DNA from 4 places in the Pseudoalteromonas sp. SWXJZ10B genome. Region 2 is predicted to be linked to each of the others. Evidence: predicted binding sites of a transcription regulator. Region 2 holds the regulator's gene; each other region holds the start of a gene.
The links. Region 2 encodes LexA, which represses DNA repair genes until DNA is damaged. Its sites were predicted from a motif close to TACTGTATNNNNATACAGTA; they were not measured.
Positions count from the first base shown of each region.

Region 1: uvrD (DNA helicase II) is a predicted target of LexA. The motif match lies at 5,222-5,241, and genes of this name have one in related genera.
Region 3: I6F54_RS11260 (YebG family protein) is a predicted target of LexA. The motif match lies at 4,682-4,701, and genes of this name have one in related genera.
Region 4: ruvC (crossover junction endodeoxyribonuclease RuvC) is a predicted target of LexA. The motif match lies at 6,721-6,740, and genes of this name have one in related genera.

Region 1 is NZ_JADYXD010000007.1:208,883-217,282, forward strand. It holds gene I6F54_RS09330 (trimeric intracellular cation channel family protein) at 1-43, opposite strand, end outside; tRNA gene I6F54_RS09335 (tRNA-Met) at 963-1,039, opposite strand; tRNA gene I6F54_RS09340 (tRNA-Met) at 1,102-1,178, opposite strand; tRNA gene I6F54_RS09345 (tRNA-Met) at 1,258-1,334, opposite strand; gene cysQ (3'(2'),5'-bisphosphate nucleotidase CysQ) at 1,471-2,274, opposite strand; gene nudE (ADP compounds hydrolase NudE) at 2,267-2,839, opposite strand; gene yrfG (GMP/IMP nucleotidase) at 2,901-3,548, shown strand; gene I6F54_RS09365 (dUTP diphosphatase) at 3,564-4,187, opposite strand; gene I6F54_RS09370 (YacL family protein) at 4,293-4,661, opposite strand; gene I6F54_RS09375 (hypothetical protein) at 4,778-5,002, opposite strand; gene uvrD (DNA helicase II) at 5,306-7,471, shown strand; gene I6F54_RS09385 (GNAT family N-acetyltransferase) at 7,449-8,400, shown strand, end outside.
Region 2 is NZ_JADYXD010000035.1:13,401-21,800, reverse strand. It holds gene I6F54_RS19475 (COX15/CtaA family protein) at 1-61, opposite strand, end outside; gene I6F54_RS19470 (hypothetical protein) at 90-584, opposite strand; gene I6F54_RS19465 (SURF1 family protein) at 574-1,314, opposite strand; gene I6F54_RS20480 (DUF2909 family protein) at 1,329-1,637, shown strand; gene I6F54_RS19455 (cytochrome c oxidase subunit 3) at 1,540-2,415, opposite strand; gene I6F54_RS19450 (cytochrome c oxidase assembly protein) at 2,451-2,981, opposite strand; gene ctaD (cytochrome c oxidase subunit I) at 2,981-4,573, opposite strand; gene coxB (cytochrome c oxidase subunit II) at 4,573-5,715, opposite strand; gene lexA (transcriptional repressor LexA) at 6,199-6,816, opposite strand; gene I6F54_RS19430 (PaaI family thioesterase) at 6,984-7,424, shown strand; gene I6F54_RS19425 (hypothetical protein) at 7,425-7,805, opposite strand; gene I6F54_RS19420 (membrane protein) at 8,119-8,400, shown strand, end outside.
Region 3 is NZ_JADYXD010000010.1:92,673-101,072, reverse strand. It holds gene I6F54_RS11290 (TonB-dependent receptor) at 1-1,010, shown strand, start outside; gene I6F54_RS11285 (peroxiredoxin) at 1,070-1,675, opposite strand; gene fadR (fatty acid metabolism transcriptional regulator FadR) at 2,040-2,753, opposite strand; gene dsbB (disulfide bond formation protein DsbB) at 3,297-3,815, shown strand; gene I6F54_RS11270 (DUF6170 family protein) at 3,817-4,119, shown strand; gene I6F54_RS11265 (ComEA family DNA-binding protein) at 4,144-4,440, opposite strand; gene I6F54_RS11260 (YebG family protein) at 4,753-5,070, shown strand; gene putP (sodium/proline symporter PutP) at 5,345-6,823, opposite strand; gene I6F54_RS11250 (EAL and HDOD domain-containing protein) at 7,156-8,382, shown strand.
Region 4 is NZ_JADYXD010000011.1:69,656-78,055, forward strand. It holds gene tolB (Tol-Pal system beta propeller repeat protein TolB) at 1-1,310, opposite strand, end outside; gene tolA (cell envelope integrity protein TolA) at 1,320-2,246, opposite strand; gene tolR (protein TolR) at 2,251-2,679, opposite strand; gene tolQ (protein TolQ) at 2,666-3,370, opposite strand; gene ruvB (Holliday junction branch migration DNA helicase RuvB) at 4,513-5,520, opposite strand; gene ruvA (Holliday junction branch migration protein RuvA) at 5,528-6,145, opposite strand; gene ruvC (crossover junction endodeoxyribonuclease RuvC) at 6,148-6,672, opposite strand; gene I6F54_RS11875 (ABC transporter permease) at 6,803-8,400, opposite strand, start outside.

The sequences.
Region 1 (8,400 bases), on a different contig from region 2:
CCGCAATGCCTATTAAATCAAACCAGTGATAAAGTTCTGTCATGTGATGTGTATTGTTACTTAAAATCTTTTAACCGTTTTAACATAAAATACTCTTTTTTAAAAAATAAGTTATTTGTTAAACGTCACAGATATTAGAGTAAAGTCATTAAATAAAGCAGAATATAAGGTATTTTATCAAACTGCTGACACAAAAAATCACTCGATAAAGAGTGCGATTTTGTTTTAAATTTTTAGATATTTAATTTCAGTGGTTGCGGGAGCTTGAGTTTATAAAAAGCGAACCGACGACCTTCGCTTACTTATGCAGAGTATTTTGCGCAGTAACAGTGGGTTTAAATTTATAAGAATTTATTAAACTGCAGACGTAAAAAATCACTCGATAAAGAGTGCTATTTTATTTTAACTTTTTAGGTATTTAATTTCAGTAGTTGCGGGAGCTTGAGTTTGTAAAAAGCGAACCGACGACCTTCGCTTACTTATGCAGAGTATTTTGCGTAGTAACGGTGAGTTTTATAATTATAGGAATTAATTAAACTGCAGACGCAAAAAATCACTCGATAAAGAGTGCGATTTTGTTTTAGCTTTTTAGGTATTTAATTTCAGTAGTTGCGGGAGCTTGAGTTTGTAAAAAGCGAACCGACGACCTTCGCTTACTTGTGCAAAGTGTTTTGCGCAGTAACGGTGAGTTTTATAATTATAAGAATTTATTAAACTGCAGACGCAAAAAATCACTCGATAAAGAGTGCGATTTTGTTTTAGCTTTTTAGGTATTTAATTTCAGTGGTTGCGGGAGCTTGAGTTTGTAAAAAGCGAACCGACGACCTTCGCTTACTTATGCAGAGTATTTTGCGTAGTAACGGTGAGTTTTATAATTATAGGAATTAATTAAACTGCAGACGCAAAAAATCACTCGATAAAGAGTGCGATTTTGTTTTAGCTTTTTATGTATTTAATTTCAGTGGTTGCGGGAGCCGGATTTGAACCGACGACCTTCGGGTTATGAGCCCGACGAGCTACCAGACTGCTCCATCCCGCGCCTGAAATTTGTAGACTTGTTTAAAGTTGCTTACATTACAACTTGGCTTCCAATTAAAGAATTGGTTGCGGGAGCCGGATTTGAACCGACGACCTTCGGGTTATGAGCCCGACGAGCTACCAGACTGCTCCATCCCGCGCCTGTGTATTTTAAGTCTATCGACTACTTTATTTTATCTCTTAAGCTAGAGTTTACAGTAACCAAATCTTATAAAAAATTGGTTGCGGGAGCCGGATTTGAACCGACGACCTTCGGGTTATGAGCCCGACGAGCTACCAGACTGCTCCATCCCGCGCCTGTAATTTCTTTAAAACATTTTCGTAATATTTACGAGCCTGCCTTGAAGAGAGCGCTACTATATAGGAATAAACATTTAATGCAAGGCCTAAACTAATTAAAGTTGTTCAACCGAACAAAAAGCAATCAAATTGCTATTCTGCGCTCAACCTTTGATGCGGATTAATCATTTTTTGCCATTCCCAGTCTGGATGCCCCATCACTATAAAGTCAGGGTTCTCAGTACTCTCGCGTTGGTTGTACGTTAGCGGGTTAAATTCTGCATCGGTAATACAACCACCGGCTTCTTCAACAATAACTTGTGAAGCACCTGTATCCCACTCTCCCGTTGGACCAATTCTTAAAAAACAATCTGCTTTACCTTCTGCAACAGTACAAGCTTTTAATGAGCACGAGCCAATAGCAATAGTTGTAAACTGACTATTTAAATACTGACTCACCGCTTCTATTTTTTGGCGGCGGCTCACTGCAAGCGTCAAGTTCTCTGGCGGCGCTACAGATATTTGCTTATCAATTGAGTTTTCACGTTTAAAGGCACCATTTTTAGCTGTAGCAAAATAAGTCACACCTTTTGCAGGCCAATGAATAACGCCAAGCACAGGATGATTATTTTCAATCAATGCAATGTTTACTGCAAAGTCGCCACTTTCTAAAATAAATTCGCCTGTACCATCCATCGGATCGAGTAACCAATAACGCTGCCAGTCCTGTCTGTCGGCAAGTGCAGGTATAGGTGTTTCTTCCGACATAATTGGGATATCGGGCGCTAAGACTTTTAATCCAGCAACCAGTACGTCATTTGCTGCTAAGTCAGCTTTGGTAACAGGCGTATTATCTGATTTCTCTTGTTGGCCAATATCGCCTTTTTTATAAATGGCCATAATTGCATCGCCAGCACGCTCAGCTAATTCAATACACGGTTCGATTAATTTATTCATCGGCAGCTCCAGACGCTAAATACTTATCTAATAATAGCAAAGCTGCAACACTGCGTGCTTCGGTAAAATCTTCTTGGTCTAATAATGACTGCCACTGAGTTAATGGCCACTTAACAACAACAAGCGGCTCTGGTTCGTCGCCAATAAGGGTTTGTGGGTATAATTGCTTAGCAAATAAAATATGCATAGTGGCATTAAAGTAACTCGGCGCCATTGTTACTGTTCTTAATGGTTTAAAATACTCAGCACCAAAGCCAATTTCTTCTTTAAGCTCTCTGTTAGCAGCTTGCTCTGGCGTTTCGCCCGGATCGATTAAGCCTTTAGGAAAACCTAACTGGTAATCGTTTGTGCCCGCACAGTATTCACGTACAAGTAGTAATTCGTTGTCTGCACTTAACGGAACAATCATCACTGCTCCCCGGCCACCGCCGCGAATTCGCTCATACTGACGCTCTTCGTTATTAGAAAACTTTAGCTCTAAAGACTCCACAGTAAACAGGCGGCTTTTAGCGACAACATTGTTACTGAGGATTTGTGGTGGTGTTGGGTGCTTTTTCTGTGTCATTGGCGTTAATTTGCTATCATGGCAGTTAGTTCAATAATAAACCTTATAAGTTGAAATTCCTATGTTAAATTGGTCAAAAATCGATACCGTTTTGCTCGACATGGATGGAACATTACTCGATTTACATTACGACAGTCATTTTTGGCTTAACGTTATTCCTGCGCAACACGCATTAGCAAGGGGCATTAGCCTAGATGCAGCTAAAGCAGATATTTTAAAACGCTATCAAGCTGTGAGCGGTCAAATACAGTGGTATTGTTTAGATTATTGGGAGCAGCAATTAAGCTTGCCTATAATGGAGCTTAAACGAGAGTCTCAGCATTTAATTAAAATGCGCGAAGACGTACCTCATTTTTTAACTGAGCTTAAAAAAGCAGGCAAAGAGTTAATTTTACTTACCAACGCCCACCCTGAGAGTGTCATGCTTAAATTTGAGCATACAGCGATTGATAACTACCTAGATGGCGTAGTGTCTACTCATGAATATGGAGTAAGTAAAGAGCAACAAAGTTTGTGGCACCAAGTACAAAAAGACTTAGGGTTTAATAAGCAGCGCACTTTGTTTGTAGATGACAGTGTGCCGGTTTTGAATGCCGCACGAGAATACGGCATTGAGCACTTACTTGCAGTTGCTAACCCAGATAGCCAACAACCACATAACGAAATAGCCGATTACCTAAGTGTTACCGACTATCGTAAGATTATCTAACTCAACTTACGTGACTTAAATTTTTGGGTAACGCGCTTCTAGCCCTTGATATACTAACTTTGCAAAATCTGCATGTTCTGTATCAAGGCTTTTAACTACTTCAACTAAATGCTCGTTATCTTCTTGCCCATTCCATTCTTTAATATAGCTACCATCTTTGTAACCGTGATCTTGGCGGAAAAAGTTTAACGTATTTTTACCTACGTAGCCGCGATATAAATCATCAATATCCATACCTATTTGCGCCATACAGCCGGCAAAAGCACCTGCATTAAACGTTTTATCAGCAACAGCAGACGCCGCTAATATCTCTAGTGTTTGTTTAAAGTCATCAGCTTGTTGAGCATTACTAAGCTCAGTTTCAAGTTGCTTTGCTAAGTCTTCGTAGCTAGTTTCGCCGTCAATTCTAAGCGATAGACCAAAATGAAAAATATCAACCAACTCTAAAATAACTTGTTCAGTATCTGGTGTTTGTTTTTTCCACCATTTCCAACCATGATGATCTAGCATTTCAGCACACTCAACCCAAATAGCGCGGTACCATTCAAACCCTTGAGTAAACCATTGCTCATGTACTTTAGTATTCATGGCGTTTTGCATTTCTAGCATCACTACTAGCTTGTTTAAATTGGCAGACATATCAATTCCTGTCGTTTTGGTTGGCGTAATTTTCGTTGGTGTAATAATACAGATAAAATGCTGATTGTGCATTGCTGTATATTTTTATTAGTGTGCTAGTTATGTTTATCGTGACGTCGTAAACTCATGCCATGAATCAATTAAATCAATGAAATCTTCAAAGCCACAACCACTACTTAAACCATTTTCTTCAAGCGCTAAATCGTCATCTTGATACGCTATTAGGTCTTCGCTGTCTTGATGAAGTGCATGGGCTTCAAATAATGCTTCGTCTTTCGTTAATATTAAATCTATTTCTTGGCCTTTTAGCGTTAGCGGCTCATAGCTTGAACTTACCGATGCAATAAGCGCTTGCACCATGGCTACTTTGTCTTTGCCTATTTCTTCGTTTAGCCAGCGACCAATAATAGCGTGTTCACTGCTTATTTTAATACGTAGCCCACTAATAGGGTCGCGAATAAATTGATATTCCATAGGGTTTGCCTGTAAATCTTTAATTGCGTAATTATATACGTAAACGCCCGTAAACCACAGGACATATAAAGTAAAATAGCGCCACATGGGCGCTATTTTACTCAACTTTAAAACCGTTAACTTCGCGATCTATAACGCGCTGCGTCAATGATCGACCATAAGTAAATAATAGGCACAAGTACAAAGCCTACAAGCACATAAATTAGTGCGTAACTTATTATAATAGCGAGTGCAAAAAATATAGCCGCTAAAATACGCCCTTGCACTAACTGCCCTAAACCAGGAAAAAATATATTACATAATGCTGCAATTACGTTACCGCCAGAACCTTGATCTGCCATACTAACCTCTGTATTTATTTGATTTTATAATTATTTACCTACACACTCTATGCCAATTTATTAAAGCTTACAAATCAAATAGTTAAATTAGTCTAGATTTAGAGAGTTGGTAGATTTTGCTAAAATTAGGTCAAATTAGCAATTATTGTTATCCGTTTACACTTTTTTATTCGCTTAATTAATTAGCAAGTTACTCGTTTTGAACACTATTTTATAAATAGCTGTTTATAAAAACAGTATTTTATTTAGCCTAACAAAAACACCTGTTATACTGCCCACAATATTGATTAAAAAGGCGTAACGATGGACGTTTCACAATTACTCGATGGCTTAAATGACAAACAACGCGATGCCGTTGCAGCCCCACTACAAAACATGCTGGTATTAGCAGGTGCTGGGTCTGGTAAAACACGAGTGTTAGTTCATCGTATTGCGTGGCTTATGCAAGTTGAGCAAGCCTCCGCTTACAGTATTTTTGCAGTTACATTTACTAATAAAGCCGCTAAAGAAATGCGTGGCCGCGTTGAAGAAACACTAAAAGCGCCTGTAGGTGGTATGTGGATTGGTACTTTCCATGGTTTATCGCATCGTATTTTACGTGCTCATCACCGTGAAGCTAATTTACCAGAAGCCTTTCAAATTTTAGACTCTGACGATCAGCTTCGGATGATCAAGCGCTTATTAAAATCGATGAATATTGATGATAAAAAATGGCCCGCTAAGCAATTTGGCTGGTACATAAGCGCCAAAAAAGATGAAGCACTTCGCCCTAAAGATATTCAAGCATACGATATTAATGAGCAAATGATGCTGCGTGTTTATGCCGCCTATCAAGAGGCCTGTGATAGAGCGGGCCTAGTTGATTTTGCTGAAATATTACTACGCAGCTACGAAGTGTTAAAAAATAACCCTACGTTACTGCGTCATTATCAGCAACGCTTTGCGCATATGCTCGTAGACGAGTTCCAAGATACAAATACCATTCAATATGCTTGGTTAAAATTACTTGCTGGCGATACTAACAGCATTATGATTGTAGGCGACGATGACCAAAGCATTTATGGTTGGCGTGGTGCTAAAATCGAAAACATTAAACGTTTTTTAACTGACTTTAGCGCAGAAACCATTCGTCTTGAACAAAACTACCGCTCAACAGCGACTATTTTGAAAGCGTCTAACGCATTAATTCAAAATAACTCAGAACGTATGGGTAAAAGCTTGTGGACCGACGGTAACGACGGCGAGCCAATCTCTATTTATGCAGCATTTAATGAGTTAGACGAAGCACGCTTTGTAAGTAGCAAACTACGAAGCTGGTTAAATGCAGGTAATGCCCTACAAGATGCCGCAATTTTATACCGTAGTAACGCGCAATCTCGTGTACTTGAGGAGGCCATGCTGCAAGAAGGCTTAAAATACCGTATTTATGGTGGTATGCGATTCTTCGAACGACAAGAAATTAAAGATGCGTTGTCGTACTTACGCCTAGTGGGTAATCGTCAAGATGATGCCGCTTTTGAGCGCGTAATTAATACGCCAGCGCGCGGTATTGGCGACAAAACATTGAGCCACATACGCGACTGTGCACGAGCAGAGTCATTACCGCTTTGGTATGCAGCAAAAGCAATTGTAGAGCAACAGCATTTATCTGGCCGTGCCTCTGGTGCAGTAAGTAAGTTTGTAGAACTAGTCGAACAAATAGAAGATAAAATTAGCGATCTAACTTTGCATGAGCAAGCCAAGTACACAATTCAAACCTCAGGCTTGATGGCAATGTACCAAGCTGAAAAAGGTGAAAAAGGCCGTGCTCGCGTAGAAAACTTAGAAGAGCTAATTAGCGCATGTGACCAGTACGAACTTCCTGAAGACGAAGAATACAGCTCGCCTTTACAAGGCTTTTTAGCACATACGTCACTTGAGTCAGGTGAAGGACAAGCAGAAGAGCACGAAGACGCCGTTCAAATGATGACGCTTCACTCAGCTAAAGGCTTAGAGTTTCCGTTAGTGTTTATGGTGGGCGTAGAAGAAGGCATGTTCCCTTCTCAGCAAAGTAACGAAGAGTCTGGTCGTTTGGAAGAAGAGCGCCGCCTTTGTTATGTAGGCATGACACGAGCAATGGATAAGTTATACATTAGCCATGCTGAGAGTCGCCGTTTATACGGGCAAGAAAAATACCATAGCCCATCACGCTTTTTACGCGAAATACCTGAGGACTGCGTTGAAGAAATTCGTATTAAAACACAGGTTTCTCGCCCGCCTGCCGCCGGGCGTTTTAGCGCATCAGTTAGCCATGCCGCATTTGAAGACAGTGGCTTTAACTTAGGGCAACGAGTTTTGCATGCTAAGTTTGGTGTTGGTACCGTACTTAATTACGAAGGCAGTGGCGCGCAATCTCGCGTACAAGTTAACTTTGACGACCTTGGCAGTAAATGGTTAGTAACGGCCTATGCACGATTACAAGCTGTATAAAGCTCACCTAAATGAGTTAGAACAACAACTAGCTGGCGCGTATCATCGTCAGCTAGTGTTGATTACGGGCAGCCCTGCTTGGTGTTATGAATTACTTAACTCATTAATAGATGAAAACAATACACTTGTTGTATCAAAGCAGTGCGCGATTAAAAATTCGTACTGGCCTACTCGCACTCACCAAATTTTAGGGCAAGAATTTGCTCATGCTGTTTACGATGGTTTTAGTGGTTTACACCCTGATAAACTTGCAGCACTTACCGGCACCGTTAAAGCAGGCGGTATACTGTTTTTATTACTGCCCGAATTAAATGATTTAGCCTCTTGGCAAGACCCCTCATTAAGTACAGTGCAATCACACGGTCAGAGTATTGAATACAGTTTATTTAATCAACGTTTCGCGGCTATTATTAAGCAATTACCCGCTTTTCATTTTAGTGAAAAAAATGGCTGTATTAGTAATCTCGTCAGCTCTGTTATGGATAATAAAATTGACTATCTACCACAGCAAAACTGCGTGGAACAAATAGTAAAAGTAGCTAATGGCCGTGCCAACAGACCTTTACTCATTAATGCTGATAGAGGTAGAGGCAAGTCGGCAGCACTTGGCTTAGCTGCCGCAAAATTGACTGATAAAAAAGTAATTATTTGCAGCACTCAGTTTAAAGCGACCCATAGTAGCTTTAAACATTTAGCCAACGAGTTAGACCTGCAATACAACGCTCAACATAAACAGCTCGCCAACTTGCACTACGTTGCACCTGACGCGTTATTAAATGCATTACCTGAGTGCGATTTATTACTCATTGATGAAGCTGCCGCGATCCCTGTACCGTTATTGCTAAAAATGCTAGCTCATTACCCTCGTATAGTCTTTGCAAGTACACTGGTTGGGTATGAGGGCAATGGTAGGGGTTATACCATTCGCT
Region 2 (8,400 bases):
CAACTACAATCAAAGCGAGTAATCCTGTTATTAATACTAAGTTTTTATAATTTTTATACATCAGATACTCCAACTTAAGCTCAACTTAGTTAGCTAGAACGAGAATAGTTAAGTAATTTTTTTAGATCTTTTAATAACCCTTTTTGTACTAAACGGTTTTCTTGTGGCTCGACCTTAAAGGGATATTCAAGTACCACTAACCCCATATGATCAATCAAATACAAACTTGCAGGATTTAAACTCTGTTGCTCGGTAATAATTTTCCATGGTAGGTTTTTATTGTCGGGACTTCCCATTACAGCCATATCAACCTTGCCTTGGTTTTTACCAAGTGCCACATATAAATTATTAAGTGCATTGAGTTGTTCGCTGCATGGGGTGTTACATTCGTTTGAATAATTAAGTGCGATAGTCCATTGCTTGGGATTATTTTGCGGCCAATTTTTAAGTTTTATTTCTTGGCTTAAAAACTCGCCATTATTAGTAATTGCAGTAGGCAACCAATCAAACTTTAATGCGCCATATGCCAAAATTAATGGGATAGCGCAGCAGCCCACAAACAACACAAGGGGGTTATTTTTCATTATGTGTCCTTTTTTTACTCGCAAAAATAGCCACAACAGCACATGCAATAGCAATTAAAAACCATTGCACAGCGTAGGCATTATGCTTTTGAGGGCTCATAACAACTGCCTCATAATGAGGTGTTGCAATCTCATCACCAGTACCTTGTCTGTAAGCCATAAAATTAATTAATGATTGCTGGCTTTGAGTGTTCAGCATATTCAAGTCGATAGATTGGATTCTTGTAGGTAAGTCGTTATTTATAGTTTTATCTTCAAGCGTAAAGCTACTTAGGTTATTTTCTTTTATTTGCGCTTTAAGAATAAAAACACCTGTAGGCAGAGTAACCTTTGGCAGTGTATCTCTAGATATAGGCGCTTTTACCCATCCTAAATTAACTAAAATCACTTTTTCTTCGCTGGCTGGCTTTAGTAAAGCAAGTAGGTCGTACCCTACTTGTCCGTTATAAACTTGATTATCTAAAAGCCAATATTGGTTTTGTACAAACCGCCCTTTTAACTCAACCAATACACCTGTTTTGTTCCAGCTATCAGGCAGGTTATGTAATTGAGACCAACTCATCACACCACGAGTCTGTTGCTTAGCAATAGCGGTTAGTTGCTGCTGTTTTTGCTCACCCCGCTCCAACTGCCAAAATCCTAGTCGCACACACACAAGTACAACAACCACAACCATACAAAGTGTGATTAGTGAACTAAGCTTTTGTTTGTGCCATAAAACTAACTGCATAAAGGGTCAACTCAGTGATTATTAAAATTATTATCGTACTGTTGTTAATATTTATACTTTTTAACTTATTTAGAGCATTGTTTATTATGGTGTCAGGGAAAACTGGGGGACGACCTATGTCTCACTTTTTAGGTCGTCGCGTATTGTTTTCGGTCGTTGTTTTAGTTGTTGTTATTGCAGCGCTTAAACTTGGTTTTATTAAAGCAAATAATTCGCCAATAAACGCTACAGCACATATACAAATACAAACAAACACAGCCACACCACATCAACAAAGTGCCAATACCAAGCAGCTGCTTGAAAAGCAAAATGCTTATCTTTAGTAAAGTGCCCTTTTAATATCCGTAAAAATATTACAAATAAAAGTACGGTTCCTAACGTTACATGCATGCCATGAAAACCAGTCAATAAAAAGAACGTATTACCGTAAATGCCCGCATCTAGCGTTAGGTTAAGGTCATTATATGCATGCATGTACTCCTCAACTTGCAGCCCTAAAAAGCAAACGCCCAATAAAATAGTAGCGCCTAAAAAAACTTTAAGTGGAGTGCGTTTATTGTTTTCCATCGCTACGTGGGCAAAATGTAAAGTAACTGAGGAAGTAAGCAGTATTAAGGTATTTATAAGCGGTAAGCCTTGCCAGCCCATAGCTTGAGTAGTTTCACCAGCAGGTGTTGAAACTAGCGGCCAAACAGCTTCGAAAGTTGGCCATAAAACCTCGTTAGTCATTGCATTATTGCCTGCGCCTCCAAGCCAAGGTACCGACAATACGCGTGCATAAAAAAGCGCACCAAAAAAGGCCATAAAAAACATAACTTCAGAAAAAATAAACCAGCTCATACCTTGTCTAAAAGAGCGATCCATTTGTGCTGAGTACAAACCTTGGTCCGATTCATTAATTACATTTTTAAACCAGCTAAACAACATATACACAAGTACAGCAATACCGGCATAAAGCAGATAAACCCCGCTACCACCTTCTTTACCTACACTCATAACAGTCAAGCCTGCCCCTACTGCAATAAAAAACAATGCAACAGCACCTACAATAGGCCATGGGCTTTGCTCAGGTACGTAATAATGCTCATATTCTTGATTCATTTTATTTACTCCTAGTTTCACACTAGTTTAAAAAGCTAGTTGTTACTTGCCACCAGCTGTTCACTAATATCAAATACGGTATAAGATAAAGTTAATTCTTCAATATCGCTCGGCAGTGCGGTATCAACATAAAAAAGTAATTTAAATTCAAGTTCTTCCCCTGCTTTTAGAGGTTGCTGATCAAAGCAAAAACAGGCTATTTTGTGTAAATACTTTGCCGCTTTACCTGGCGAGACTGATGGTACAGCCTGCATTACTTTATCTAGGTTGCTGTTATTTTTAGCACTAAACATTACTTCACGCATTGCACCGGGTTTTACCACTACACTGTATTCTTTTGATTTAACTTCAAACGGTGCACCACTTTGTGCGTGAGTAGTAAAGCTAACGCCGACTTCTCGGTTTTGTACTATTTGTGTACTTTGCTCTGCTTGCTCAAGCGAAGGTTTTCCATTAAGCCCTGTTACATCACAAAACACGTCATACAAAGGTACTAAAGCAAAGGCAAAGGCAAACATGCCTATGCAAATAAGTACCAAACGTTTGAGTAGCGGTGCGTGTGTCATTACTTAATTACCGGCGGCGTAGAAAAAGTATGATATGGCGCTGGAGAGTCAACTTCCCACTCAAGCCCTTCTGCCCCTTCCCATACTTTTGCAGGCACTTTATCACCGCCACGCGCGCATTTAATTACCACAGCTACAAACAACAATTGCGATAAACCAAAGGCAAATCCACCAATACTTATGATTGCGTTAAAGTCGGCAAATTGAAGTGCATAATCGGGAATTCGACGCGGCATACCGGCAAGCCCTACAAAATGCATAGGAAAAAACAGTACGTTCACACTCACCAGCGATAGCCAAAAATGCCATTTAGCTAGCGTGATATTAAACATGTTGCCTGTCCATTTGGGTAGCCAATAATAAGCACCTGCCATTATCGAAAACACAGCCCCTGTTACTAATACATAATGAAAATGCGCCACTACAAAATAAGTATCGTGGTACTGAAAGTCAGCAGGTGTAATTGCCAGCATCAAACCCGAAAAGCCACCTAAGGTAAACAGCACAATAAACGCAATACTAAAAAGCATTGGCACTTCAAAAGTTATTGAGCCTTTCCACATTGTGGCAACCCAATTAAATACTTTTACTCCTGTAGGTACCGATATAAGCATGGTCGCGTACATAAAAAACAACTCGCCAGCGACCGGCATCCCAGTGGTAAACATATGATGAGCCCATACAATAAAGCTCAATAGTGCTATGGAGGATGTGGCGTATACCATTGAGGCATAGCCAAAAAGTTTTTTACGAGAAAAGGTAGGTACTATTGTAGATATAATGCCAAAGGCAGGAAGAATCATTATGTATACTTCGGGATGACCAAAAAACCAAAAAATGTGTTGGAACATCACCGGGTCGCCACCGCCTGCGGCATCAAAAAAGCTGGTCGCAAAATACTTATCGGTAAGTACCATAGTGACAGCTCCTGCAAGCACTGGCATTACCGCTATTAATAAAAAGGCAGTAATTAACCACGTCCATACAAATAAGGGCAACTTCATCCATGTCATGCCTGGGGCACGTAAGTTCACTATGGTTACAATCACATTGATTGCGCCCATTATTGAACTAATCCCCATAATATGTACGGCAAATACAAACAATGCAGTATTATCATTACTGTATGTTGTAGACAGTGGTGCATAAAAAGTCCAACCAAATGCAGGACCCCCACCAGGCATAAATAACGATGCCAATAGGATTAAAAACGCAAACGGTAAAATCCAAAAGCTCCAGTTATTCATTCTTGGCAATGCCATATCTGGCGCGCCAATCATGAGTGGTATCATCCAGTTAGCAAGGCCTGTAAAGGCCGGCATAACCGCACCAAACACCATAATTAAACCATGCACTGTGGTCATTTGATTAAAAAAGTGAGGATCGACCAACTGTAAACCTGGTTGAAATAATTCAGCTCTGATCACCATGGCCATTCCACCACCAATTAAGAACATGGTCAGCGAAAAAATTAAATATAAACTACCTATATCTTTATGATTAGTTGTGTAAAGCCAGCGTTTAAAACCTTTAGCTGGGTGATGAGCATGATGAGCTTCATTGGCGTTAGATTGTTCTACTATGCTACTCATTAGTTCGCCTCCACTTTGGCATCAAGTGCTGCCTGTATTTGACTCGGTTGAATAACATCACCCGTATCATTACCCCACGCATTACGTTTATAAGTAATAACCGCTGCTAATTGCTTTATAGATAACTGTTTGGCAAATGCTTGCATTGCCGTACCGGGTCGCCCATGGATAACTACATCAATGTGATCTTTTATATCGCCAAGCACTATAGGGCTGCCTTTAAGTGCAGGAAATACACCCGGTAACCCCATGCCAGTAGGCTGATGACATGCAGCACAATTGGCCATATATACTTGTTCGCCTAAAGTCATTAATTCTTCTTTTGGGAGGGTTTTATCAAGTAATGCGGCATCTGCTAATGCTGCTTTTTGTTTAGCTTGCTTTGCATCTGCAAGCCACGTTTTAAAATCAGCCTCAGATTTAGCGACCACCACAACGGGCATAAAGCCATGATCTTTACCACACAACTCAGCACATTGGCCTCGGTAAGTACCTTCTTCGTTTATGTTCGTCCATGTTTCGTTTATAAAGCCGGGATTCGCATCTTTTTTAACTGCAAAATCAGGTACCCACCAAGAGTGAATAACATCGTCAGAAGTCATTAAAAATCGTACTTTTTGATTTATTGGCAGTACGAGAGGTTTATCAACCTCAAGTAAGTAGTTAGGATTTTTATCTGCAAGATTCGCTATTTCATCTTGCGGGGTAGATAAAATAGAGTAGAACTCTACATCTTCACCCATATATTCATAATGCCATTTCCATTGCGAGCCTGTAATTTTAATAGTGAGATCAGCTTTGCTGGCATCTTCCATTGCAATTAGGGTTTTAGTGGCTGGTACTGCCATAGCAATTAAAATAACAAACGGGATTGCAGTCCAAAGTATTTCTACTTTAGTGCTTTCGTGAAATTGGGCAGGTACAGCCCCTTTAGATTTACGGTGATGAATAAGTGCCCAAAACATAATTGCGAACACTATCACCCCAATCACACAACATATTATAAATATGGTCATGTGCAGCTGATATACATTATTGCTTATATCGGTTACGCCTTTGCGCATATTGTATTGGCTGTTAGCCAAAACTGGGTGCGAAAAAACACATAATATAAGCCACAAGGTAGAGGTCAGTTTACCCATGTGACGGCTCCTTTGATGCTATTGCGAATGCAAAGCGAAGAGGCATACGGCTTAAACGCCAATTCGTTATTTTTATTTTTTTAGTCAATCTCATTTAATATTGATTGGTTTTGCTGCGCCAACAACGGGTTTGTGTATATTGTGTGTTCTCAAAACTAAAAAGCTGTGAGTTATTATTAGCTCAGCACATTAATAATTAGCTAAAAAATGAACAACAAGCAAGTTTTAGTATAAAAAACAATCAGGTGATATTGAGTAATTAATAAAAAATCAGTAACCAACTAGGTAACAGGAAGTTCAAAAGATGAGCAAAACAAAGGGGTTTAACGCATTCGGAGGGGGAAAATATAAGTGCAAAAAAGTTTACAGCTTAAATTGTCAGTGAGCTATTTATGCCCTATTTTTAGTGCGAATTTAAAACAGAAAATGCGTACTAATTAGTACGCATTTATAAAACTGCTTGTTTAAAAGCTATTTTTAAAGTCACATCCAATCAGCGTTTCTTATAACGCCAACGGCTAAGCCTTCAATATTAAAAGACTCATTCTCAAGATCTACTTCAATAGATTCAAAATCGTCGTTTTCAGCATGAAGTAATACTTTACGACCCGCTTTCTCAAGACGTTTTACAGTTACGTCTTCGTCTAGGCGGGCAACAACAACTTGCCCGTTTTCAGCGGTTTGAGTACGATGTACAGCAAGTAAATCACCATCCATAATACCAATATCTTTCATGCTCATACCGTTAACGCGTAGTAAAAAATCTGCAGCCGGTTTAAACATTAATGGATCGATTTTGCAGTGACTTTCAACGTGCTCTTGCGCCAAAATAGGTGAACCAGCAGCAACACGCCCTATAAGCGGTAAACCTAATTGTTCTGGCTCTTCTTCTTCAATTAACTGAATACCACGGCTTGCACCTGGTTTCATTTTAATTGCGCCTTTTTTAGCAAGTGCTTTTAAATGTTCTTCAGCAGCATTGGCACTTTTAAAACCTAATGTTTGCGCTATTTCAGCACGTGTAGGAGGCATACCAGTGTCTTTAATAAAAACTTTAATTAGTTCGAGTATTTGAGCTTGGCGGTTCGTTAATGGTCGCATACAACTGGTTTTCCATACAGTACATTTAACTGTGAGTATATACAGTTAAATAAAAATCGCAAATTTAAATTAAGCCTTAAAATAGCCAAAGTAATTTCACTTGTGTACATTTTAGGGATATAACTAACGCTAGGTTTATAAATGATTAAAAAAGCAAAGGAGTCATTATGAGTATTTGGTACCAGCCCATCACTTTAGAGCTGTGCAAGCAGTTAGAACAAGGCATTGATGGCCAAGGAACATTAATGAAAACCATGGGAATAGAAGTCACTGAAATTGGTGATGATTACTTAGTAGCCACTATGCCGGCAATTCCTGAGCATCATAACCCAATGGGAATGGTTCACGGCGGTGCTAACGTTGTACTTGCCGAAACAGTTGCCAGCTATGCAGCTAACTTTGTTGTCGATTTTACAAAATTTTACTGCGTGGGGCAGGAAATTAGCGCAAGTCATTTAAAAGCATCTCGCAACGGCACTTTAACAGCAACGGCAAGAGCGTTTCATATTGGCAAACGTAGTTCAGTGTGGGAAATAAAAATTACAAATAGCCGCAATGAGCTGTGCTGCGTATCAAAAATGACCGCAGCAGTCGTAGAGCGAAGATAGTTACTTTTCGATTGGGTAAATTGTAATTTCCATACCCGCACCAATCGCAGATATACGTAGTAATGTATCTGCATCTAAGGCTTGATTAAAGCACTTAGGGGAAGTGCCTGATTCAAAACCAATATCAAACGTTCTACGTGAACAGCTTAACCATTGCTTTAGCGCGTTACGCGAACACGATTCAATAAGCTCACATATATGGTTTATTGCTTTGTCAGGCGTGTTTACTACACCTGTTGCTTCAATACGCGCTAATTGACGGTATTCGTCTTTGTCATAATGTAAAATCGTCGCGACTTTTTTCAAGTCTGCCACTAGCAAACTAATATCTTGCTTTGATTCAAGCTCAAGATCTACATTTAAAAATTGAATTTCCGACATCGTTTCGTATTTATCCTCTAATAATTTCATTGCAAACTTTAACGCAGTTTTACCGTTATACCAAATCAACTATGCTCTATTAACCACTTTATATAGATATTTCGCAGCTTTTAAGTATTTTTTAGCGTTTAAAGCTAGCTGGATATCAAACACTCAGCTCAATTAAACAAATAAGTCATGTTAGCAATTTAAGTGTAATCTTTTTTATTTTTAAATGATTACAGTAAGCTATAGTTTAAACTGCGACAAAATGTCGCAGTAACTAATCCCATTAATGTAATAAACTAGCCTCTAAAAATAATAAGACTAAAACATGAATAAAAAAATATTTAAGTATGCTCGCAAGTTACATAAATGGCTCGGTTATTTGCTCACATTACAAATTTTAGCTTGGCTATTAGGCGGTTTAGTCATGAGCGCTATTCCTCTTGATAAAGTTCATGGGGAGCATCTTGCAACACGTACTCTTAATAACCCATTTACGCAGGCTGATTATGTTGCCTCCCTTAACGATATTGCATCTCAGGTGGTTAATCCAACACAAATAATTTTTGAGAACTTTTTAACCACACCTATAATTACAGTAATAAATAAA
Region 3 (8,400 bases), on a different contig from region 2:
ACCTCGAACTACAATTAGCCGGTCGTTACGATGATTATAGCGACTTTGGTACAACAACAAATCCAAAAATAGCTCTGCGCTGGGCACCGACTGATGAAGTAACGGTTCGTGGTTCTTGGGCGCAAGGCTTTAGAGCGCCTTCGTTAGCGCAAATAGGCTTAGGTCCATCACAAAAAAGCCAATTTTTTGTTGATACACAGCGCTGTGAACAAACAGGATTAGATTGCCAAGCACTTGATTACAACATTGAGTTCTCTGGTAACCCTGATTTACAAGCAGAAGAGTCAGAATCATGGAACGTGGGCGTTATCTGGGCACCAACAGCTGAGTTTGGTTTAAGTGTTGATGTATGGAGCATTACTCAAGATAATAAAATCGATGAAGAAGAATTTGGTCCTATTTATGCTGCAGAATGTGGTAACCAAAATAGTACCGTATGTGTTCGTTTAGCTCCTACAGGCGGAGCAAGCTTAGGCACAATACAAAAAATACACAGCACATTTAAAAATTTATCATCGCAAGAAGTGTCTGGTGTTGATGTTTCAGCAAACTATAACCACTCTCTTGATGACTTAGGTTTACTTAAATTTAATTTAGAGTGGGCATATCAAGATAAGTTTGAAAAAGATGGTCGTGATTACACGGGTGAATATGGCTACCCAGAGCATCGCTTTATTTTCTCAACCAACTGGGAAATTGGTGAGTTTAACACCAATGTAAATATCAGTTATGTAGGCGAATTTGAAGATACGCCTGATATCGACTTTGATGGCAATTTAGACTTTGATAGCAATACTTCACGTATGATTGACTCGCAAACGCTTGTTGATTTACAAACGTCGTACCGTATTACTGAATCAGCTAAAATATCTTTAGGTGTTAATAACTTATTTGATGAAGAGCCACCATTTGCAATTGGTGATGGCGATGGCGATTTATACGGTTATGCATCAGCTGTGCATAATCCTCGTGGCCGCTACTTGTACACTAAAGTAAGCTTTTCTTTCTAAATAAAAGACACAAAAAAACCGCCAATTGGCGGTTTTTTTATTTAAAACTAAGGGCTAAATTATAGCTCGCCTTCGTTTTCAGATAAGAACTTAGCAACGCCTTCAGGGCTTGCGTCCATACCTTTTTTACCTTCAGTCCAACCAGCAGGACATACTTCACCGTGTTCAGTGTGGAACGCTAGCGCGTCAACCATGCGAAGCATTTCGTCGATGTTACGACCTAGTGGTAAATCGTTCACTACTTGGTGACGTACATTGCCTTCTTCGTCGATTAAGAATGAACCACGAAATGCAACACCTGCTTCTGGATGCTCAACGTCATACGCTTTACAAATTTCGTGTTTAACATCTGCAACTAGTGCGTATTGAACTTTACCAATACCGCCGTCTGCAACAGCAGTGTTACGCCATGCGTTATGTGAGAATTGTGAATCGATAGAAACACCAATTACTTCTACGCCACGCTTTTGAAACTCTTCAAAACGCTTATCAAATGCAATAAGTTCAGAAGGACATACAAACGTGAAATCTAGTGGGTAAAAGAAGATAACTGCTTTTTTACCTTTAATTGTTTCATGAAGGTTATAGCTATCTACAATTTCACCGTTACCAAGAACAGCTGCAGCGGTAAAGTCTGGTGCCTGGCGGCCTACTAATACACCCATTTTATTCTCCAAATATTTTGAGTTTGTTTTCAATTGCTTTCGCAATGCTGGTACTTATATGGGCGCTAAAAATTAAAAACCAATAGCGAACACATATAATTAATTGGCATTCTAAAGTTATTCACTACAAAAGAACAATCGCATTTAACGATGTGAGCAATCGAAAATAACGAACACTTACAACTTGCACTAATCTGCTTGAATAATAGGTCTATTTTGAAGTGTAAATTGCGTTGTAATTAGATAGAACTTTTGACGTTACTGAAGAAAGCTTAATACATTAAATTGTTTAAAAATTCATATAATGCGGTATTAATTTTTACAGCTACAAAAAAACCTGCAAATGCAGGTTTCTCGTTTAAATTTAATCCATTATATCTGAGGGCATATCGCCTCGAATTTTTTGCCAAATCTCACCTGTTTGATGACCGTATTTACGCATCATCGAAATAGCACCATCGTGCTCTTTATTTTCTGCCAAGATTGTTAAATCTTTATAAAACTGACGAGCAAGTTCACGAGTTCCGGCATCAGAGAAGTAATGACAACCAATCTTTGAATAAAAGCCTCTAAAACCGTTGAGTATTAATACATAAATACGGTTATTACCCGCAACGGCTAATTCGTGATGAACTTTATAATCGTAGTCAGCAAATGCCTGCGCAGTGTCTTCTAGCTCATGACTTTGTGATAAAATTTCAATTACACGTTCAGGATTTAACTTAATTGCAGCACGTGTATAAATAGCACTGATATTAGTACGTGCAGATAAAAGCTGATCTGTCAGCTCTGGCATCTTGTCTTCATCTAAGCGCGCTAGTGTTTCAAGAATATTTAAGCCAGACGTCTCCCAAAAGTTATTTACTTTTGTTGGTTTACCATGCTGAATTGTTAACCAACCATCACGTGCTAAACGCTGTAATACTTCTCTCAAGGTCGTTCTTGTTACACCAATTAACTCTGAAAGTTCTCGCTCGGCAGGTAGAATTGAACCTGGAGGGAAATCGCCGTTCCAAATAGATTCAACTATATATTCTTCAGCAAATCCTGCTGGGCTTTTCGCTTTAAAAATTCTCATCCAGTTCCCACTCGAATTAATCAACACTCATCGTTTTACACGAATAACTGACTGATTGTACCAGACGAAGCATAACTAACAAGTAAAGTCAGATATATTAATAAGCAAATGAGTAGAAATTAAAGATTAATAAATAATAAAATTTAGGTTTTTCTAATATCGCTACAATGTATAAATATACAGAGCAATATTCATTGTAGGTACATTGTAATTATTGGTATTTTTATTTACACCATACTTAGCTGAATCAACTTAATACACATAAGTAAATTAAAAAGGAACACCTATGCAACAGAGCGTTCTAACAGCAACTTTAAAGAAGTGATTAGGCAATGCACCAATGTTGTATAAGTAAGCGATATAACTTAGCTTATGTATCAATGGGAACTAAGTAGAGCGCCATGTAACCTCTGCTGAGGCTGTATTGAGTAGTCAATAATTTCATCTTATAAAAAGCGACTTCGGTAGCTTTTTTTTCCTTTTTGTTGCCGCATACATTATCCTAGGTCATAATCTAACATCTTATTTAAACGCGGAATTTTTATGAACTGGCTTGCGCAATTACCCACCCAACGTACCCCGTGGCTTTTATTTACAGCTATCGTTTTTTTACTTGAAGTGACCGCCCTTTTCTTTCAATACCAAATGGGATTGGCGCCTTGCATAATGTGCATATATCAACGTACCGCTGTACTGGGTTTATTAGGTGCAGGCATTGTAGGTTCGACTAAACCACAGAGCAAAGCAGTTCGTATATTAGCGTATGTAATTTGGGGTGTATCGAGTGTTTGGGGATACCTTATAGCTCGCGAGCATATTGATATGCAAACCACCACAGACCCTTTTGCATTTAGCTGTGAGTTTGAACCAAACTTCCCATCGTTTATGCCGTTACACGAATGGATACCTAGCTTTTTTCAGGCGACCGGGGATTGTGGAAATATAGATTGGCAGTTTATTGGTTTGAGCATGCCTGCTTGGATGGAAATTATATTTGCGCTATTCTCAATCACTTTGTTTGCTTTAGTGATTAGCCGCTTAATAACAAAAAAATCGATTTAATATGTTTACCTTTTTTTCAAGCCAATTAGATGATCTTAAATACTTAAAAGTGCGCAAGCGCCAGGACGTAATAGCACTTTCGTTAAGTATGTTATCGCCAACTGATAAAGTGTTACTACGTATTATTAAATTAATATTACTAAGTCCACTATTTTTAATATTCACGGTATTTAAAGGTTGGATATTAATCCCGTTTTTGATACTTGGTGGGCTTTGCTATCCGCTATTAACAACACCTATTGAAATTAACTTTGCTAAAAAGCACTTAAGCGATGCATTAAAACAATTTAATCAGGGCGCATAGCGCCCTGATTATTACTTAATAGCTTTAAAGTGAAATTTTCCCCTCTAATTTAGCTAATAGTTTTTTACCAATTCCTTTAACTTGCGATAAATCACTGACGCTTTTAAATTCACCGTTTTCTTCACGATAATCCACAATTGCCTGCGCTTTTTTCTTACCTATACCCGGTAGCTTAGCAAGCATATCTGCATCAGCATTATTTATACTAATTGTCTCAACTTGAGGCATTTGCTTGGTTACTTCCGATAGTTGTGCATATACGGTAGTTGCAGGTAGTAAGCATAATAAGCTTATGATGAGTAAATTTTTTAACGTTTTCATTAAACTTGCCCTTATTCTTCTTTTCTTAATTTTGAGTATTGCTCAGGAAATCAATAAATAAGGAACTGTAAAGTTCATCACTTAAAGTGTACCTAAGCGCATTATCACTATGATCCGAAATCCTGAAAATGCAGCTGGTACAACAAGTGATTGCTTAACTAAAGTAAAGTTACCGTTTTTTGTCAAATTTAAGACACCTAAAAATTAATACTTCACGCTTGCAAATTTACTTACAAACCATTACTGTACATAAAAACAGTAATCTAATGGTTTTTACAAACCACGGTGCCAAGCAATTTTGCAGGAGAAATCATGGCTGTTGTTGTTAAATATGTTGTAGAACGAAACGGAGTCGAGCGTATGACGTTTACTACCAAAAAAGAAGCTGATGCTTATGACAAGATGCTCGATATAGCAGAATCACTTGAGCTAATGCTAGAAAAGGTAGACGTACCGCTTAGTGAGCAACAAATTGAATCACTTGCTTTAGAAATAGCGAAAAGCAAAGATGACTTTATGACTATATTAAAGGGCGGCAAAGATCCCGTTGTTGCCAAAGCGCCAACAAAAAGTAAAAAGTCAGATAATGTTGCATCAATTGAAGATAGCAACGATAAAAAAGCAAGTTAATTCGTAGATTGCCCTTTCCTCGGACGGGACAAACTAAATAAAAAAGGGAGCAACTAAGTTGCTCCCTTTTTTATTATACCAATTCACTTAATTAAGTGATCTATTTTGAGGGTAAAAAAACGTGTTGATAGCTAGGCAAAAAATTCGATATTTAGTTGTTCTAAATGATAATTTTTTAACGCCAGTAGCGACACATTAGCCCCGCAAAATGATTAAGTATTATTGCGGATTGGTATTAATTACTACTCATTCAAAAATGAGTAGTAATTGCTATTTAAAGCTCTTTTTCTACTTCATCAAATAAAGCGGTAATGTTTTGCTCTGGCTCTTTTGTAGCTAAGCTAACAACAACAATTGCGATACTAGATAAAATAAAGCCAGGTACTATTTCGTACATAAAGCTACTTAAGCTTTCACCATTAATAGTAAACGGACCATAAACCCAAACAAGCACTGTAAACGCACCTACTAACATACCCGATAACGCACCGGCAAAATTCATACGTTTCCAGTAAAGGCTGAACAGTACCAATGGACCGAAAGCAGCACCAAAGCCTGCCCATGCATTACTTACTAGGTCTAAAATAGAGCTATCTCTGTCGTAAGCTAAGTAAATAGCAAACATAGCCACTACGGCAACGCTAATTCGACCAACAGTAACTAATTCAAAGTCGCTAGCATCTTTACGTAAAAATGTTTTATATAAATCTTCAGTCAATGAACTTGAGCTTACTAGCAATTGCGATGAGATAGTACTCATGATAGCAGCCAAAATTGCAGCTAGTAAAAAGCCAGCAATAAGTGGGTGGAACAATAACTCAGAAAGAATTAGGAAAATCGTTTCAGGATCTTCAACTACAATATTATTTTCATAAGTATAAGCAGCACCAAATATACCAGTACCAACAGCACCAAGGGCAGCAACAATCATCCATGTCATACCAATACGGCGAGCTTTAGGCATATCCTTAACACTACGTACCGACATAAAACGAACGATGATATGTGGTTGACCAAAATAACCTAAACCCCATGCCATTGCAGAAATAATACCCAATGCAGAGCCTGCTCCAATCCAGTTAAGCATATCTGGATTTACACTATGTAAAGTAGATTCTAGAGGTTGTTCAAGTAAAGAGTATGCAACAGTAGGCACTAGAATCAGTGCGATGAACATAATACAACCTTGCACGAAATCAGTTAAGCTAACCGCTAAAAAACCACCAAACAAAGTGTATAAAACAACGACACCCGTTGTAATGTATAAACCCACTTCATAACTTAAACCAAATGAGCTTTCAAACAATTTTCCGCCGGCTACAACACCAGATGACGTGTAAAGAGTAAAGAAGACTATAATCACAACAGCTGATACAACACGTAATAAGTTTGACTTATCATTGAAGCGATTTGAGAAGTAATCTGGGATTGTTATAGAGTCATTTGCTTTTTCAGTGTACACACGTAATCTAGGTGCAACTAACAGATAATTTAACCAAGCACCAATCACCAAACCAATTGCTATCCATGTACTACTAAAACCAGTAACAAACATCGCACCAGGTAGGCCCATTAAAATCCAGCCACTCATGTCAGATGCACCTGCAGATAGTGCAGCAACACTTGGTGATAGATTTCGTCCACCTAACATGTAACCTGATACATCGCCAGTAGATTGCTTATATGCATATAGTCCGATACCTAACATTACAACAAAATATAATGCTAGTGAAATAATCATTCCTGTTTCCAAATTAGCCTCCGCATAATTATTAATAACAGGCTCTTGATCCGAATATTGACTCTTAAAATATTATAATAAAGACACTATTAGGATAAAAACCATTCTCGCTGACTATATCATGCCTAACAATAAAATCTCCAACTTGTTGCTTCCAGCTGATACAAAAATACTCATGTTGAATAATTTTAAAGCGAATTGGTAAAATATAATGAATTAAATAGAAGAAACACCTTAATTTATAATGATAATTTATTAATCATGCAAATATACGTAATGCTATTTTGAATCTTTTGCCATATATTATTACAATACCCAATTACATCACTCTTACGGAACTGTTTATGTATTTTTACGCTGCACGTCAACCGATTTTAGATAGAGATAAAAAACTTATCGGTTATGAGCTTTTATTTCGTGATGGCGTTGATAACGTATTTCCCGATATAGATGGTGACGAAGCAACAACACGACTTATAGAGGGTAGCCAGTTTAATTTTGGTTTAGAAGATTTAACTGACAATAAACCTGCCTATATAAACTTCACCCTAGAAACACTATCAAAGGGTTACCCTACACTACTAGGTAAAGACACTATAGTTGTAGAAATACTTGAAACTATCCAGCCTGGTAAGCGTTTATTAGCTATCGTTAAAGATTTAAAAGATAAAGGTTACACTATTGCTCTTGATGACTATATTCATCAACCTGTATGGCGTCATTTTTACCCATTTATTGATATTATTAAAATAGACTTTTTAGCATCCGATATAGATACAATAAAAACGGTTCTAAACGATTTAAAACCGCACTCACATATTAAGTTACTTGCCGAAAAAGTAGAAACCTATGAAATTTACCAACAAGCTTTAGAGCTTGGGTTTGATTATTTCCAAGGATTTTTCTTCTCAAAACCTGAAATGGTACAAAGTAAGGCTCTACCACCTTCAGAAATGGCATTAGCTGAATTACTTTACGAAACATCAAGTGTTGATATGGATCTTAAGAAAATCACTGATGTGTTTGAACGTGATGTAAACCTATCTTATAAATTACTTAGGTATTCAAATTCTGCCGCATTTGCAAGACGCGCAGAAATAAGTACCATTAAGCAAGCTCTTATAGTGCTTGGCGCCAATGAAATTAAAAAGCTATTGTCACTACTGTTTGCAGCACAAGTATCAGCAGACAAACCTGTAGAGCTAATTAGGCTATCGCTTACGCGCGCTCGATTTGCTGAATTGCTCGCTATATCCCATGGGCAGTTTAAAGATACCGGCATGGCATTTTTAACCGGTATGATGTCGCTAATGGATGCTATTTTAGATGAGAGTATGGAAAGCGTAATGAAAAAGCTTCCACTTTCTAATGATATAAAAGCAGCGCTATTAAACGATGAAGGCTTGCTAGCAAAATATTTAAACTTAGTTAAATACTACGAACAAGCAAACTGGTCAGCTGCAAACGAGCTAACGAAAGAGCTAAATCTAGGTGAAAAAGTTCCCGATGCTTATCATGAAGCGCTAGCTTGGGTTAATGAACAAATGCAGTTAGTAGTGAACGAAAAATAAACTACCTGAACTCTGGTT
Region 4 (8,400 bases), on a different contig from region 2:
ACAGGTAACCGTGCCTTAAAGCGGCCGTCCATCGATACTAGCGCAAGTACCTGTTTATTATTATGAAGCGTGCTATATATAATCATCGAACCATTTGGCGCTATGCTCGGTGATTCATCTAGGCGTGTTCTCGTTAATACTTGGAACGCGCCTGTAGCCAGCTCTTTCTTAGCAAGATGGTACTGCCCGTTGGTACGGTTAACCATCACTAATTCTTTTCCATCTGGTGTTATTGAACCAGCAAGATTCATATCACCATCAAAGGTGAGTCGCTGTGACCTACCAGTTTTTAAATTTAACTTATAAATCTGAGCATTACCACCCCTTTCAGATGTAAACACAATATCTTGACCATTAGGGTGCCAAGATGGCTCAGTATCTATGCTACGGTGATTTGTTAAGCGTGTTTCTTTACGTGTAGCTAGGTCAAGCATGTAAACTTCTGTTGCACCCGTCTTGTCCTTAGAAAGCACTAACAATAGCTTTTTACCATCTGGCGAAAACTGCGGTGCACCATTAATACCACGGTAGCTTGCTATTATTTCGCGTTTACCTGTGTATATATCTTGAATGTAAATTTGGCTTTGACGGTTTTCAAACGTTACATACGCTAACTTAGTACCATCTGGTGACCACGCTGGCGACATTAAAGGCTCTTTTGAGCGAAGTAATACTTGCTCATTAAATCCGTCATAATCTGCAACAACTAACTGATAAGGCTTATCATCATTATCACGTACTATTACATAGGCAATTTTAGTTAAAAATGCGCCTTTTTCACCAGTCAATCTTTCATAGATAACGTCACTGATTCGATGAGAGTAACGGCGAAAACCACTTTCACCAATAACACTTTCACGCGCTTCCAAAATATGATCTTGGCTTTTAACTAGCTTACCATTACTCATCATTTGTGTGTTGCCACCGGTAATTTGGCCGCGGATCACGTCAACTAACTCATAACGCACTAAGTAACGCCCATCAGTTTGCTGCTCAACTTCGCCCACTAATATCGCTTCCACACCTTTATTAACCCAAGATGCGTAATCAATTTCGCTATCTTTGGTTGGCTGTTGTGGCATTTGCGCTACATCTACAGGCTTAAATTTACCACTGCGCATTAAATCGGCAGCAATAACACTGCTTAATTTTTCAGGGATTGGGCCAACACCTTGGTACTTAAAAGGTACTATAGCAATGGGCCTTGCACCGTCTACACCCTCAGTTATTACAATTTCAAGTGCTGCATTAGCAACACCCACAAACCCAAACAGTAAAACTAAACAGGCTATTTTTATTTTGTTGAACATATCATTCCTTTAAAATTCTGGCTTGATTGTTAAATTAATATTCTTAAGTTGTTCGAATACGTCTTTATCTTTAGATACCGGTAATGTGTCGGCCATGCGCACTGCTCTTAATGCAGCTTCACATACCAACTTATCGCCACCTAATGATTTAACTTGCGTTACTAAACCATTAAAACCTAAACGAATATTTACTCGGCACTGTTGGTTTTTCATTTTTTCATCAATCAATAAGTTTTGCTGAATACGCGCCATAATTAATGCACGGTACTTATCAACTTCGCTTACCACTTGTTGTTGACGTATTTTACTACGGGCAGCCTGCTCTTTGGCAAGTTGCTCTTGTAACATTTGCTCTTGCATTGCTTGCTGGCGTTTACGTTCGGCCTCGGCTGCACGCTCTTTTGCTTCTTCTTCACGTTTTTTACGTTCAGCTTCTGCTTTTTTAAGTGCGTCTTCTTCGGTTTTACGCTTATCAGCAGCAGCTTTTGCTGCACTTTCAGCTTCTTGCTTTTGCTTTTCAGCTTGCTTAGCTTTAGCGCGCTCTTTTTGCTCAATGGCACGTGCTTTTTTAGCTTGTGCTTGCGCCTCGGCTGTTTCTTTTTCTTTAGCTTTACGTTCTTGCTCTAGCTTTTTAATATGCCTAGATTCAGATTCGCGTTGCTTACGTGCATTGGCTGCTCTGCGTTCTAAATCGCGGATACGTTTGTCTTCAGCACTTTTTTTATCTTTTTCTTTCTTTTGAAGTTCAGCAATTTTTTGCTCAACTTGTTTTTGATCAACTGTAACGGCTGATACTGCTTTATCTGGCGTAGGTATAGCCGAATTAAGCGTTACTTCCATTACTTTAGGTGCTGGCGGATGAATGTTTGCAGACGCATACAAAAAACCACCAATTCCTAAATGAAGTACTATCGATTTTACTACTGAACTATTCATACAGCTACTTCCCCTCAAAGGATTCAGTCATTAATCCTACTGATGGTACGCCTGCATTTTTCAAAAAATCCATTAGTAATAATACTTCTTGATACGACACCTTACCCGAGCCTTTAATCATAACTGGCACGTCAGGGTTTTTCATTAACTGTAATTTTATAACCGCAGCAACATCAAGTGCTTCCATAGGCTCTTCAGGATCAGTACCTACGCTTACATAATATTTACCCTCTGCATCAATTGAAGCAATAATGGGCGGAGTATCTTTAGTATCAACTAAATCAGACTCTTCCATTTTAGGTAAATCAACTTTTACACCGTGTGTAATAAGCGGTGCTGTTGCCATAAATATAATAAGTAATACCAACATTACATCAATGTAAGGTACTACATTAATTTCTGCGACCGGACGGCGCTTTTTACGCTGATACATTCGCTTGTGCCTCTATTTGTGTAGCTGCTTGACGGTGTAAAATATTAGCAAACTCTTCCATAAAGTTAATATAGTGAGACTCAAGCTTTTCAACACTGTTTGAAAAGCGGTTATAAGCAATAACGGCCGGAATTGCCGCGAATAAACCCATAGCAGTCGCAATAAGTGCCTCTGCTATACCGGGTGCTACCATTTGTAATGTAGCTTGCTTAACTTCACCTAGTGCAATAAAGGCATTCATAATACCCCAAACTGTACCAAACAAACCGATGTACGGACTAATAGAACCTACCGTTGCTAAAAACGATAAGCTAGATTCAATTTTTTCAATTTCACGAGAAAGCGCAACACGCATAGAACGATGCGTCCCTTCCATAACAATACTCGCACTTTGAAATGTATTCTTTTTATGACGAGCAAACTCTTTAAAGCCTGAAGTAAATAAGGCTTCAATACCTTGAGACTGACCGCTGCGTGACGATATTTCGTTATACAATTTACTTAGATCAATACCAGACCAAAATTTTTGCTCAAATTTCTTAGCATTTGATAGTGCATCTGATATTGCTTTTTTACGCTGAAATATAATTGTCCACGACATTACAGACATGGCAACTAGCCCTAACATCACTAACTGAACAAGCAAGCTTGCTTCTAAAATTAGGTCTAAAAAATTAAGCCCTGATCCCACGTTAAACTCCTAAGTAATTTCAAAATACGGCAAATTGGTTAATTTGTGTAAATATGACCGTTTATACGGTCAAAAGTTGCATCTAGTGTATCTAGTCCATTTCAAGCTGACAACGGTATTGCTATGAATAGGCAACAAAAAACGTTAAAAAACAGCTTTAGTTGGCATTTCCCTTTGCCTCAGTATTTTATTTAATCTTTTAAATAAACTCGCTAACTATAAATATGCGTAAATATATAAGTAAAACGTCATAAAATGCGCCGTTTATTCAAAATAAGAGCATAAACACTCAAAACCTATAAGCCTTACCTTCACGTAACAGTAAAACTAATACCGAGCCACATCAAAAGAAATAACTTAAGCCATAAATTTCATTAACTTATAAATTTAACGATTAATTAACGCGCAAGATTCAAACAACAATAAAATTCACCGAATTAGTTTTTCTAATCTGAAAATACAAATTTTCTAGTTTGAATAAAAAGGTGATCTTACGTATTATTCTCCCATACCGAACTAGCGCACTGAATGAGATAGTTTCATTAAGCCAAGTTCTTAGTAATAGGATATTTTATCGTATTACATTGTTTTACTCTTTCTGGATAAAACCAAATTCAGTAAAACGTAGTTCCCTGGATTACTTCCTTCAACTTGTTGTTTGCCCGCATTTTTTGCGGGCTTTTTTTTGCCTGCAATTTGGTGCGCTACATATTTTATACCAACCTGCATAAATCTTTGATCAATTTAACGAATTAAATTGCACTATAACGTCGTTAAAAATTTTTTATTTAGAACAACTAGATACAAAAACTTTTGCCTAGTTCTAGCGTAATTTTCTTAACGTTAAGTAGACCCCATATATAAGCAGATTGGTATTATTTATAAACTAATAATTGCCCTACCTATTTTACAATAAGTAATTCGGTTACTAGTTTGAATGGTACGCAGGATAGCTTCGCGAGTCTTAACGCCCTGTGAATTAACAGTTAACTATGAAGCGTATAAGTATTTTGAAATAACATTTGCAACAGTGTGCTGAGGTTTTGGGTAAAATACCAGCCGTATAAATATTTGAAAGAAAGGTATACTAAGTCAATTACCTGCTGCGCAATAAACCACAGCAAGTAATGTATATGATGAGGCTAGTCTTTTTTAGGAAGTAAACCAAAGTGATGATATGCACTGTCAGACACGATTCGACCACGCGGAGTACGCTGAATAAATCCTTGCTGAATTAAAAACGGCTCTATTACATCTTCTATTGTTTCACGCTCTTCACCAATAGCTGCAGCTACATTGTCGAGTCCTACTGGGCCGCCCATGAATTTTTCAATTATGGCGAGTAAATATTTGCGATCCATATAATCAAAACCACTTTTATCTACGTCAATCATATCAAGCGCTTGCTTAGCTACTTCGGCATTTACTGTACCGTCAGATTTTACCTGTGTGTAATCGCGTACACGGCGTAATAAACGGTTTGCAATACGTGGTGTACCGCGCGAGCGTTGTGCAATTTCGGTTGCGCCGTCGTCACACATTTCTAAACCAAGATAATGTGCAGAGCGCCCTACTATGTGCGACAAATCTTCTACAGAATAAAACTCTAATCGCTGCACAATACCAAAACGGTCACGTAGTGGCGATGTAAGTGAGCCTGCTCGCGTAGTGGCACCAATAAGCGTAAATGCAGGTAAGTCTAATTTAATAGAACGCGCAGCTGGGCCTTCACCAATCATTATATCAAGCTGGTAGTCTTCCATTGCTGGATACAGTATTTCTTCAACTTGCGGGCTTAGCCTGTGTATTTCATCGATAAACAGTACATCGCCTTCTTCTAAATTAGTAAGTAACGCAGCTAAATCGCCTGCTTTTTCAAGTACAGGGCCGGATGTTGTTTTAATACTTACGTGTAATTCGTTAGCAACGATATTTGCAAGCGTGGTTTTACCAAGCCCTGGTGGGCCAAATATTAATAAATGATCGAGCGCTTCACCACGGGTTCGGGCAGCTTCAATAAAAATTTCCATTTGCTGCTTAACATGAGGCTGGCCTCTGTAGTCGGCTAAAAGTTTAGGCCTTATTGCACGATCTATAGAGTCTTCATTTGTTTTTTCAGTCGCATCAATTAAGCGATCCGCTTCAATCATGGGTTACTCACAACATTGATTTTAAAGATTCTCTAATAAGAACCTCAGTAGACATATCGGGTTTGCTTATCGATTTTACTGCTTTTTGGGCTTGTGGCAATTTATAACCTAATGCAAGCAGTGCCGATACGGCATCATCGGCTGCGTTATTAGCTATTGTCGCATCGCTCATTGGCTCTATTACTGCGCTGTCGCTAAATGGCGTAAATAAATCATTACCCCAATCTTTTAATCTGTCTTTCATTTCGAGTACTAAACGCTCTGCTGTTTTTTTACCTACACCCGGTAATTTAACAAGCGACGTTGAGTCTTCGTTATTTACACAGCTTACAAATTGCTTTGCCGACATGCCCGATAAAATAGCTAAGCCAAGTTTTGGCCCAACGCCATTTGCTTTTAATAGCTCTCTAAACAAGGCGCGTTCTACTTTATTATTAAAACCAAATAATAGCTGAGCATCTTCACGCACTACAAAGTGGGTGTAAACAATCGCGTTTTCACCAATTTTTGGTAAATCGTAAAAACAGGTCATTGGCATTTGTACTTCGTAACCGACACCACTTACTTCGAGTAATATTTCTGGTGGCTGTTTTTCGACTAAAATACCATTTAAGCGGCCTATCATAGTTATTTCCTTAAACGTCCTCTAACGATTTTGCTTGCGCTACCCGCTAGTTTAATTAAATTTTGTTCTGAGTGAGCGTGGCAAATCGCAATAGCAAGTGCATCAGCTGCATCGGCCTGTGGCGTACCTGGTAGTTTTAAAATATTTTTTACCATGTGTTGCACTTGAGTTTTATCAGCGCCACCGTTACCTACTACTGCTTGCTTAATTTGCCTAGCTGAATATTCAAATACGGGCAAGTCGGCCATTGCAGCGCCAACAATAGCAGCGCCTCTAGCTTGGCCAAGCTTTAAAGCAGAATCGGGGTTATGCGCCATAAATACTTTTTCAATGGCAAAGGTTTCTGGCGAAAACTGCTCAATAAGCTGTGTAATGCCTTGATAGATCATTTTAAGCCTAACCGGAAAAGGATGATCGGCTAACTTAATACAACCACTGCCTAAGTATGTAAATTTAGAACCTTGGTGGGCAACAACGCCATATCCGGTCAAACGTGAACCAGGATCGATCCCTAAAATAATGGCCAAACAGCACTCCATTGTTATTATTTTTAAATTACGCTAATAATGCCAGAGCACTGTATAAATTACCAGTACAAAGAAAAACAAAAATGCCCACGTGTTAGGTGGGCATTTGAAGGAGCATGTTAGTTTAAGCTTACCCTAGGGCACGCACTAATCCTTGGGTATTTTGTTTAAGTGTTCGGGCAATCATTAAATAGCCTAAACCAGCCACAAATACACCGCCAGCTACCGGACCAATAATCCATATATGCGGATGTAACTTACCTGCTAAATCAAACATTTGTTGCTGCACAATTAAAAGCGCTATATCACTAAAAAATGCAGCAACTAAGCCAGCTAAACCGCCGAGTAATAAAAACTCGTACAAGGTCGCGTTTTTAATTAATCGGCTTTTAGCGCCAAGTGTTCGCAGTATTACAATTTCTTGCATACGCTCACCTAAACTAGCTTGCACTTGCGATATAAGTACAAGCGCACCACACAGCACAACAATTGCAAGTACAAAGCCAATGGCGAGTGATACTTGCGAAATAGTTGTTTGTATTTGCTTAACAAAGTTATCAATATCAATCGCTGTAATAGTAGGGTAAGTACGCAATAACTGGCTAAAATCACGCTTTTGTTCTGGGTTTATACGTACCGACGAAATATACGTTGCCGGAAAATCTGCAAGTACATCTGGGCTTAAAATAATAAAAAAGTTAGGTTTAAGCGTGGCCCAATTAACTTTGCGCACACTGGTGATTTTAGCGTCGAACGACTGCGAACCAATTAAAAATGTAAGCGTATCGCCTATCTCAACATCTAAACGCTCAAGCATCGACTCCTCTACTGAGGCTTCGGCTGTTGCATTTTCACCAAACCACGCGCCTTGTGTTACTTCGTTTTGATCTGGTACATCTTTAAGCCATGTAAGGTTTAGCTCACGGCCAATACCTGCACGTGCTTCTTCGTCTTTTTTCTCGTTGTCTTGCAGCGATACAGAACGCGCAACCAACTCGCCGTTTACCGCATTTACGCGCCCACGAATAGTTGGATAAAACTCCGATACCTGAATATCTTTTTGTGCCAAATATTCATTAATTGGCCCAAGCTCATTTTGCGTTATATTAACTAAAAATGCATTAGGCGCATCGTTTGGTAGTTGCGACTGCCAATCAGATATCATATCGTTTTTAAGTACCACTAAAAACAGCAGTAATTTAATCGCTAACGAAAAGCTAATTAACTGCACTGCATTTACGTTTGCACGTTTTTGAATAGACGCAATTGCAAGCGACCAACTATTACCCGGTTTTAAGCCAAGCTTTCGGCCGCCACCAAATATTAATTTAGATACTAAAAACAACACACCAATTAGCGCAAGTGTTGAGGCAAACAAAATAAGCGTTATTTTTATGTTGTTACTAAATAACCACATTAATAAAAACACGGTTAGCGCACTCATGCCTAAATGCACACGGCTTACTGCTAACTTGTCGCCTAAGTTGCGACGTAGCACTCTAAGCGGTGGAATATCAAATAAATCAAACAACGGTTTAATAGAAAACATAACAGCACAAATTACGCCAGTGCTTATAGCCACCAGCCAAGGTTTAAAGCCACCTAAAGGTAGCTCTGTGCCCATACTTTTTGATAAGTAACTTGTTGCTATTTCTTGCAAGCCATAACCAATTAACAGCCCAATACTTACCGCCATTGCACATACAAGCAATAAATGAAGCATGTATA